Regions from separate parts of the Arthrobacter sp. efr-133-TYG-104 genome, predicted to be linked through region 1. Evidence: riboswitches for the same ligand, from Rfam matches in the RefSeq annotation. Region 1 holds a riboswitch; each other region holds the start of a gene.
The links. Region 1 has a riboswitch for cyclic di-AMP ahead of QRN04_RS08840 (aggregation-promoting factor C-terminal-like domain-containing protein). Riboswitches for the same ligand answer to the same signal wherever they lie in the genome.

Region 1 (2,193 bases):
CGCGATCCGGAGGGTGTTGTCCGTGCTTGCGTTATCGGCCACGGTGATACGGAAGCTGTGGGGGAACGTTTCCGCAAGGTGCGCGTGAAGCCTGCGGAGGCAGGCTTCCACGTCGCTTTCCTCGTTGTGGACAGGGATTGTCACGTCAAGGACCGGAACGGCAGTGTGGGTATCAACCGGAGAGCGCCGCGCTTGCGCCAGCGGCACAGCGGAGGATGCCAGTTCCCCGCCTTGGCGTGGGCTTGGTGGTGCACCAGTTGCCGGATCTGTGAGCGTCATGTATCCAGCGTGGGGCAGCCTCGTATGAGTGCTTTAGGCGGAAGCTGTGATGTGACTGTGAAACCGGAATTGCCGCACCGTCCCGATTGCCTACTGCAGCGGACGCTGTAGTGGACATGCAGGGACAGTGCGGCAATCAGGGACAGTGCGGCGATGGTTAGCCCTGGTGGTTTAGTACCAGTTATTGGCCAAGTGGAACGCGAGGGCAGCCGAGGGGGAGCCGTAACGCTGCTTGATGTAGTCCAGCCCCCACTTGATCTGGGTTTGGTAGTTGGTCTGCCAGTCAGCACCGGCAGTAGCCATCTTGGAAGCGGGAAGGGACTGGACAATGCCGTAGGCACCGCTGGAAGCGTTGGTAGCAGTGGTCCGCCATCCTGATTCCTTTTCCCACAGTGCGTTCAGGGCGGTCATTTCGCCCTGGCCCCAGCCGTAGCTGGAGAGAACGCTTGCTGCATAGGCCTTGGCGCCGGCAGGATCGTCCACAGCCACGGGGGTGGCGGCAGCCTGCGCGGCAGCAGCAGTCTGGGCGTCAGCGGCGTCAGCGGCCTGCTTCGTGGCAGCATCCGCAGCAGCTTTTTGTGCGGCAGCGGCTTGGTCCGCAGTTGCCTTGTCCGCTGCGGCTTTCGCTGCTGCTGCTTGATCGGCTGCAGCTTTGTCTGCTGTTGCCTTATCGGCTGCAGCTTTGTCAGCTGCTGCCTTGTCTGCAGCGGCCTGCCTGGCGGCGTCGGCCTTTGCTACAGCCTGTGCCACAGCGTCCTTAGCCTTGCTGTCAGACTGTGCGGTTGACTGGGTCTCCGCTGCCTTGCTCATTTCAGGAAGAGTGAACGCTGCATTCGCGGCCTGGCCCAGCGATGCAACACCCAGCCCTGCGGCGATAACGCCGGCCACTACCGACATGCGGTAGCCGCTTTTACCCCGGCGGGCAGCGTTCTTTAGGACGGACTGCGACTTGGTCAGGGGTGTGCTCTTGTCGTCACGGTGACGCGCGGAAGGGCGCGCCTGATCGTTAAATTCAGACATGGTTTTGATTGCCTCTCAGCGCCTGCGGAGTTAGCTGTCGGGTTCGGATGAGGTCATCCGGCCGCGCATCACGCTGCGGTTTCACCCCAAGGGCTGGCACTAGGCCTGGCCCGGAGACTCTGGGTCCCCCGTCTCTGCCTCAAAGAAGAACGGACTCCGGGAAGTGGCAGAGCTCGGCGCATCCCGGAAGTGGGCCAGTTGGAGCGACCCACCCTTTCGACGGTACAGGACCCTTCGCTCAAAGTCACATTTAGGTAACAGAGATCACGAATGCGGAGAGTCGACTTGCTCGTTTCATTACGTCAAGCCGGTGTTCATTGACGGAAGACGCAAGGCGAACTCCGTCCGCCCCGGACGGGATGTCACTTCCACGTTCCCCCCGTGTGCTTGGACTATGGATTCGACGATGGACAGACCCAGCCCCGAGGTACCTTCGGACCCCGACCTGGCAGCGTCTGCACGGGCAAACCTCGAGAAGATGCGGCGTTGAAAGTCCTCGGGTATGCCAGGGCCGTTGTCCGTCACGGTGACCACGGCGCTGCCGTCTGCCGAGAGCGATACACCGGTCACCACAGTGGTGCCCTGATCGGTATGTTTGCGGGCGTTCGATAGCAGATTGGCCATGACCTGATGCAGCTGCGTCGCATCGCCCCGGACCGAGATCGGTTCATCGGGAAGCCGCAGTTGCCAGTGATGGTCCGGTGCCATGACTTTCTCGTCGTTGACGGTCTCAATGACCAACTGCGTGAGGTCCACATCCGTGACATGCAGGGGTTGTCCCTCATCCAAGCGGGCCAGCAGCAGCAGATCCTCTACCAGCGTGGTCATGCGCTCCGACTGGCTTTGGACGCGGGCCAGCGATTTGCGGCCATCATCGGTGAAAGATTCCGTCAT
Region 2 (2,193 bases), on a different contig from region 1:
ACGCGAATGTCACATTCAGGTCACGAGCGGCCTCACGGAATCGAGAGATGGCCATCACGTTGGTCAGAGCCAGCCCATGGGGTCAACGACTTCGCCATTGACCTGGACTTCAAAGTGGAGGTGGCAGCCCGTGGAGGCTCCCGTGGTGCCGCTGAGGGCCACAACGTCGCCGCGGCTGACCGTCTGGCCCACCTTGACGTTGAAGGACGACAGGTGGTTGTAGGTAGTTTCCAAGCCGTTTCCGTGATCTATAACCACACGGTTGCCGCCACCGTACTCGTGCCATCCTGCGAAAGTTACTTTGCCGGCCGCGGCAGCATGGACCGCGGTGCCGCACTGCGCCACGAAGTCCTGGCCGCGGTGGAAGTCACCGGTGCCGCCCGTCAGCGGACTGACGCGGTAACCGAACGGCGATGCCGTGACGAGCGTGTCCAAGGGGGCACCCAAAGTGCCTTGGGACGATGAACGCTGGATGCTGGCCACAGACTGGGCGCTCAGCAGCTGCTTCAGCTTGCCATCGGGATCCGCTGCCGTGGAAACGGCAGCACGGCTGAAGTCGATTTTGGCCGATGCCGCCGCGGATACCTCCGGCTGGGTACCGGCTACAGACAGCGCAGACTCGGTTTGGCCAGAGTCCGAGGTAGCCATCATCGGGCTGGTGCCTGGCAGGCCGACTGTCAGTGCCAAGCCGGTAGCAGCAAGTGCGATGCCGGCTTTCTGACCCACTCCGCTGGCTGCGGCGAAGTCGGCCACTTGACGCAGCGGACCTTTCCGACGGCGCTGGCGGCTGGCTTCGCGGGGCCGGATTTCCGTAGCAACGCGGGCAGGCCCCACCTCAGCAGCAGGGCCGGATGCGCGACGGCGGCCCCTGACGTTCTGCGATGTCAAACTCTATTCCTCTCTGAAAAGCCTGCGAAGTTAGCTGTCGGATTCGAGTCAGAGAGTTCAAAGACCCGGCCCGCGCTCAGCGCTCACGGCACACAGGTATCCCCAGGAGGACCTGTATCAGTGGGCACTTCTGCTGCGGACTTCACCCCAAGGCTGCTTCTTTAGACAGCCGCTAGTGGTTCCCCCGCCTCTGCCAGTAAGGGGTGGAACACCTGATCCGCTGGCAGAGTTTGGCTCCGGATCAGGTAACGCTTTGGTATCGGCGCCAATAATCAACTATAGGGGATTAAGTCCCCCAGTAATAAATTCGTTATCAACAGGAAAGGGTGATGCTAAGCCGTGCCGCAGCGGGAGAATTGCAGCCGCGCTAGATGTCGCCCGGCGTATTAGCCGAGGGAAACAAAGACGTGGCCGGCGACCTCAGGAGGGAGTTCCAAGGCGCCTTCAATGCCGGGGACCCGAACGGAGATGTACTCGCCCACTCGCTCCAGTGACACTAATGCTCCTGGCCGGATTCCGCCTTCATCCAACTGGGTCAACAGCTCCGGCTCCACTTGGATAGGTTCGGCGAGGCGGCTGATGAGCACCCGCGAATCGGAGCCGTAACCGTCCATGGCCTGCAAAAGGTTGACATCCGGCCGGCCCGCAGGGACGGCGGCCAAACCACCGATTGCTTCAAGCCCTGGAATCGGATTGCCGTAGGGAGATTCGGTGGGGTGCTCAAGAAGCTCGTAAAGCCTGCGTTCGACGCGTTCGCTCATAACGTGTTCCCAACGGCAGGCTTCGTCATGGACGTAGGCCCAATCCAATCCGATCACATCTGCCAAGAGCCGCTCGGCCAGCCGATGCTTACGCATTACTTCGGTGGCCCGCTTCCGGCCCGCTTGGGTCAGTTCCAGGTGGCGGTCATTGGAAACTATGACCAGGCCGTCCCTTTCCATTCGTCCGATGGTCTGTGACACGGTGGGGCCGGAGTGTCGGAGACGCTCGGCAATTCGTGCGCGAAGGGCAACAATGTTCTCTTCTTCAAGCTCCAAAATGGTCCGAAGATACATCTCAGTGGTATCGATCAGATCCGTCATCCCGCTCAGCTCTCCTCGAACGCAGTCTCTTGCGTAGCTCCACCGTACCGCGCCCAACTCGGTGGGCGGGGCTTGATTCGCCCGCCCTTAACGCAAGACCAGCCTAGCTTATTAGGAATTACTCTTGATAATTCCGTCAACGGGACCGGTTGCATATGGTCTGGGTGCGTTCCACGTGGCGGACTATGACAACTCCAGGTTCCTGCCAAGGAGGGTGTTCGGG
Region 3 (2,193 bases), on a different contig from region 1:
ACTTAATCGCACAACTGCGAACACCAAAGGCCGGCACGGTCGAAAGACGCTAGTCCTCGACCATGCCGGCCTTTGGTTTGCTACCTAAAGCTGCAACGTGAAGCTTATGCGCCCGCGCGCACGTACGTGACAGGCCCGACGTTGGTCATCCAGCTAACAGGGTGGATGCCGGTCTGGTTGCCGTTGATGCCACCGCTGATGGCCTGGCCGTTGCCAATGTAAATGGCAACGTGGCCGGACTGGACGATCATGTCGCCCGGCAACGGTGAGCTGACTACCTTGCCGTAGTTCAGGAACTGCAGGGGCGCGAGGTCCCCAACAGGGATGCCGGCCGAGCCAAGGGCCCTTTCCACCATGGCAGTGCAATCCTGCATGATGCCGATCTGGGCGTATGCCGAGGCGACCATGGCGGCGTTCACGCCACTGGCCGGCGCGGCGGCCGCAGGAGCTACAGGCGCTGCAGCCGGTGCGGCTGGAGCGGCCTTGACGGCAACAGGTGCTGGAGCAACAGCTGCGGCGACTGCCTTCTTGGCGACCGGGGCCTGAGCGGCGGGAGCCTCGACGACGGGGGCCGGCTTTTCGACGACCGGGGCTGCCTCCGAGGCAACAGTGGGACGCTCGAAGTTGACGGTTGCCGTGGCCGCAGCGGTGACGACCTTGTTAGGCGCCCCGGTGGCGTGTTCCGCTACGGTGGCAGGGCTGGAATCCCGCTGAACGGGCGGCTCGGCAGCGTGTGCCGCTACGGTGCCGGTCAAGACCAATCCCGATGCCGCGGCGATCACGGCGGCCTGGCGACCAGCGCCGGACGCGTTGCTGGCAACGGCCTTGGAGATGGAAATAAAAGGATTAGGACGTACGGTGTCCGCCTTACGACGGCCGCGAAGAATGCGTGAAGACATGAAAAAGCCTCTCCCGATGCCTGCGAGGTTAGCTGTCGGATTCGGATGGGAGTCACCCGGCCACGATCCCCCGCTGGGCAGCGGAAGCCTCGTGGCTTCACCCCAAGGCACGCTCAAAAGCGACCTAAATTGGGTTCCCCGTCTCTGCCGTGGTTTGTCTGCGAACGGATTCCGGGACTGCGGCAGAGCTAGGCAATCAGTCCGGAAGTGCCCGCTACGTGGAACAGGCACATTTACAACCGTACGGGATCCCTCAGGCAAAGTCACATTTCTGTAACGGACAGGCTTCCTACTCGGGCTTCCTTACTCAGGCTGATCGTCGCCGTCTGCGTCGTCCGGGACTGCCAGCCTGCGGCGCGCCGTCACCGCCAGGTACGCCACTATGCCAACCGCGACCACAGCCAGGCCCACGATGCTCCAAGGAAACGGCTCGGACGAGTCCCGGACGCCTACGCCGTCGGCCGCCCGAGGCGCGCTGCTGCTGCCGGGAGCCGCTTCGCCCGCAGTCGGAACGGCCGCCAAGGCGGACGGCTCCGCAGCGCCGCTTGCCGACGTCGTACTTCCAGTGGTTGCCGTGAAGCTGAAGGTGCCTTCAATGGGATGTGAGTCGGAGCTGACCACGCGCCATACCACCGTGTATTTGCCTGCCGGGGCACCGGAACGCAACTTTTGCACGGCTTGGTTGTCGATTATTTCGACGGCGCCGTCCGCCCAGTTCTGCCCGCCCTCGCTAACCGTTACGCCGGACCCGATGGCCAGCGGCGGGTTATTGAACGTAATCGAAACCGACGCCGGTACCCCTGCCACGGTGGCACCGTCCGCTGGTGCCGTTGACTCAGCGACATCATGCGCGGACGCTGGCGCTGCTGAAAACAGCAAAGCGCCCGCGAAGGCAAGAGCGGCGACGACGGCGGCCAGAAGCGTGCGGGTTGTACGCATTTGGGGCGGTTTCTCCTAGTGTTGGCTTCCTTACAGAGTAGGCGAATGGTCACAGGCACCCACTCCGCGGGGCATAGGATTTGATAGCACACTCCCCCCGAACCCCGGAGACCTTCATGCTGAAACAAGGTTCTGCCCTTGACCGCTACTTCAAGATCACCGAACGCGGATCCACGTACTCACGGGAAATCCGGGGCGGGTTCGCGACGTTCTTCGCCATGAGCTACATCGTGGTCTTGAACCCTCTCATCCTTTCGGGCGCTGATTCCGGCGGGGGTACCTTGGGGTCGGCCGCCGTTGCGGCAACCACTGCCTTCGTTGCAGGCATCCTGACAATCCTCATGGGCGCATGGGC
Region 4 (2,193 bases), on a different contig from region 1:
GACGCCCCAGTATCCGGCGCGCCCGAAACAGTGGCGGCTTGGCTGACGTCTGATGACTCCGCAGTAGGCGTTGCACCCGCCGAGGCAGCGACAGCGGATGCGGCGCTGGAACCGCCGGGCACGCCGGAGATCGAGGCCGTGGTTTGTGCGATCGTGGCACCGGCGCCGCCGCCACTGGCGTCCGTGACCTTGCTTTCGCTGCCAAAGAACGGAAGATCGAGAGCGTGGCCCACCGTGCCCACAGTCAAGGCCAGGCCCAATGCCCCTGCCACCATGGCCATGCGTTGGCTCATGTGGCGGACTGACGCGGCCTTGTGTAGTACCGCGTATGGTTCGCGACTGTATTGGCGCGGCCGGTGGTGCGGAAACGAAGAGACCTCGGCAGCTTGGAGCGGGATGGCTGCCGTGACTGCTGCGGCGACTGGTTCCGCGGTCGCTTCAGTAGGGGCGGGCTGAACGGCTGGAATCTGAACTGTGGCCAGATCGTCGCCGGCCAGATCTGCTCCGGCCGGTGCTTCTCCAGCCAGGGCCTCGGGGACGGTCGCGGTTTGCTCGAACGCGGTTTGCACGGGCTGGGGCCCAGCGGCGGCGGGTCGTTCGGCGTGGCTGGCGTCGTCGTCGACGCCCACGCCGGAAGCGTGCTCGCGTTGCCGCTCGGCGGCACGCCGTGCCGCACGGGTCATCGGTAGTGCCGGGTCCGCAAGTGCGGGACTGTCAGTAGACGCCCGACGGCGGCCTGTTGGTTTGGCGCGCTCGCTCTCACGCAGGGCGCGTCGCGGCTGATCCATGGTTGGGGACATGGTTGTTGCCTCTCGACGCCTTCGAGGTTAGCTGTCGGGTTCGGACGAGGCCGTCCGGCCGCGGTTGGCGGCTACACCCCAAGGGCTTGTCGGGGAACAAGCCCGGAACACTGGGTCCCCCGTCTCTGCCGTGGGTCTAGCGGAATCCCGGATTGCGGCAGAGCTCGGCGTCAGCCCGGAAACGGCCCAGCGGAGTTCCGGGTCGCCCTATGAAGTTACCCTAGCCGGAAAACAAAGTCACATTAATGTAACGGCTGCGCGGCCGTCACGGCTCCCGCCCGCAACACGGCCGGATATCCATCGCCCAACACTAGCTTCACTGGGCCAGGGCAGGTAGACATTGACCTATGGACCTGCCCGTGATGCCGCCCGTCTCGCCCATGCTCGCCAAGTCAGTCCCTGACATCCCGGATGTTGGGCACTACGAGCCCAAGTGGGATGGCTTCCGGACCATCGTCTTCAAGGATGGGGACGAGATAGTCCTCGGCAGCCGGAATGAGAAGCCCATGACCCGGTATTTCCCGGAGCTTGTGGCGGCGCTGCAGGGGAACCTTCCGGACAAGTGCGTCATCGACGGCGAGATTGTCCTGATCCAAGGCAACAGGCTTGAATTCGAGGTTCTCCAGCAACGCATCCATCCTGCCGATAGCAGGGTCCGGATGCTGGCGGAGAAGACCCCGGCGTCGTTGGTCGCCTTCGACATCCTTGCCCTAGGTGATGACGACCTGACGGGCCGGCCTTTTTCGGAACGCCGAGCAATCCTGGAGCAAGCACTCTCCACGGCCGAACCCCCTGTGTACATCACCCCCGCAGTGACCGACTTGGAGAGGGCCAAGGAGTGGTTCGTCCAACTGGAAGGCGCAGGGCTCGACGGCGTGCTGTCCAAACCACTGGACGGCACATATCAACCCAACAAGCGCGTCATGTTCAAGACCAAGCACGTGCGAACCGCGGACTGCGTGGTGGCGGGCTTCCGTTGGCACAAGACGGCAAAGGTCGTCGGGTCCATGCTGCTGGGCCTTTACGACGACGACGGGCGGCTTCACCACGTGGGGGTGGTGGCATCGTTCCCCATGGCCAAACGGGAGAGCCTGGTGGCCGAGTTGGAACCGTACCAAGTGGACCTCGGCGACCATCCGTGGGGTGAGTGGGCCACGCAAGATGAAGCGGCGGGTGGTTCCAGGATGCCCGGGGCCCAGAGCAGGTGGAGCGGCGGCAAGGACTTCTCTTTCGTCCCGCTTCGCCCTGACCTGGTGATCGAAGTGGCGTACGACTATATGGAGGGCGATCGTTTCCGGCACACCACCCAGTTCCGGCGGTGGCGGACGGACCGGACACCCGACAGTTGCACCTACTCGCAGCTGGAGGAACCGGCCGACTACGATCTCGGCAA

Region 2: it holds a riboswitch for cyclic di-AMP, as region 1 does, so the genes downstream of both, QRN04_RS00435 (M23 family metallopeptidase) here and QRN04_RS08840 (aggregation-promoting factor C-terminal-like domain-containing protein) in region 1, are expected to answer to the same signal.
Region 3: it holds a riboswitch for cyclic di-AMP, as region 1 does, so the genes downstream of both, QRN04_RS09830 (C40 family peptidase) here and QRN04_RS08840 (aggregation-promoting factor C-terminal-like domain-containing protein) in region 1, are expected to answer to the same signal.
Region 4: it holds a riboswitch for cyclic di-AMP, as region 1 does, so the genes downstream of both, QRN04_RS04630 (hypothetical protein) here and QRN04_RS08840 (aggregation-promoting factor C-terminal-like domain-containing protein) in region 1, are expected to answer to the same signal.

What each region holds. Positions count from the first base shown of each region.
Region 1 covers NZ_JARVTA010000010.1:22,814-25,006, reverse strand. Annotated here, with positions in the region: gene QRN04_RS08845 (glycosyltransferase) at 1-279, opposite strand, end outside; gene QRN04_RS08840 (aggregation-promoting factor C-terminal-like domain-containing protein) at 451-1,299, opposite strand; cyclic di-AMP (ydaO/yuaA leader) riboswitch at 1,307-1,464, opposite strand; gene QRN04_RS08835 (HAMP domain-containing sensor histidine kinase) at 1,597-2,193, opposite strand, start outside.
Region 2 covers NZ_JARVTA010000001.1:84,035-86,227, reverse strand. Annotated here, with positions in the region: gene QRN04_RS00435 (M23 family metallopeptidase) at 64-888, opposite strand; cyclic di-AMP (ydaO/yuaA leader) riboswitch at 893-1,104, opposite strand; gene QRN04_RS00430 (iron-dependent transcriptional repressor DtxR) at 1,275-1,970, opposite strand.
Region 3 covers NZ_JARVTA010000011.1:89,435-91,627, forward strand. Annotated here, with positions in the region: gene QRN04_RS09830 (C40 family peptidase) at 105-899, opposite strand; cyclic di-AMP (ydaO/yuaA leader) riboswitch at 903-1,086, opposite strand; gene QRN04_RS09835 (copper resistance CopC family protein) at 1,203-1,838, opposite strand; gene QRN04_RS09840 (NCS2 family permease) at 1,955-2,193, shown strand, end outside.
Region 4 covers NZ_JARVTA010000004.1:57,589-59,781, forward strand. Annotated here, with positions in the region: gene QRN04_RS04630 (hypothetical protein) at 1-800, opposite strand, end outside; cyclic di-AMP (ydaO/yuaA leader) riboswitch at 803-952, opposite strand; gene QRN04_RS04635 (ATP-dependent DNA ligase) at 1,148-2,193, shown strand, end outside.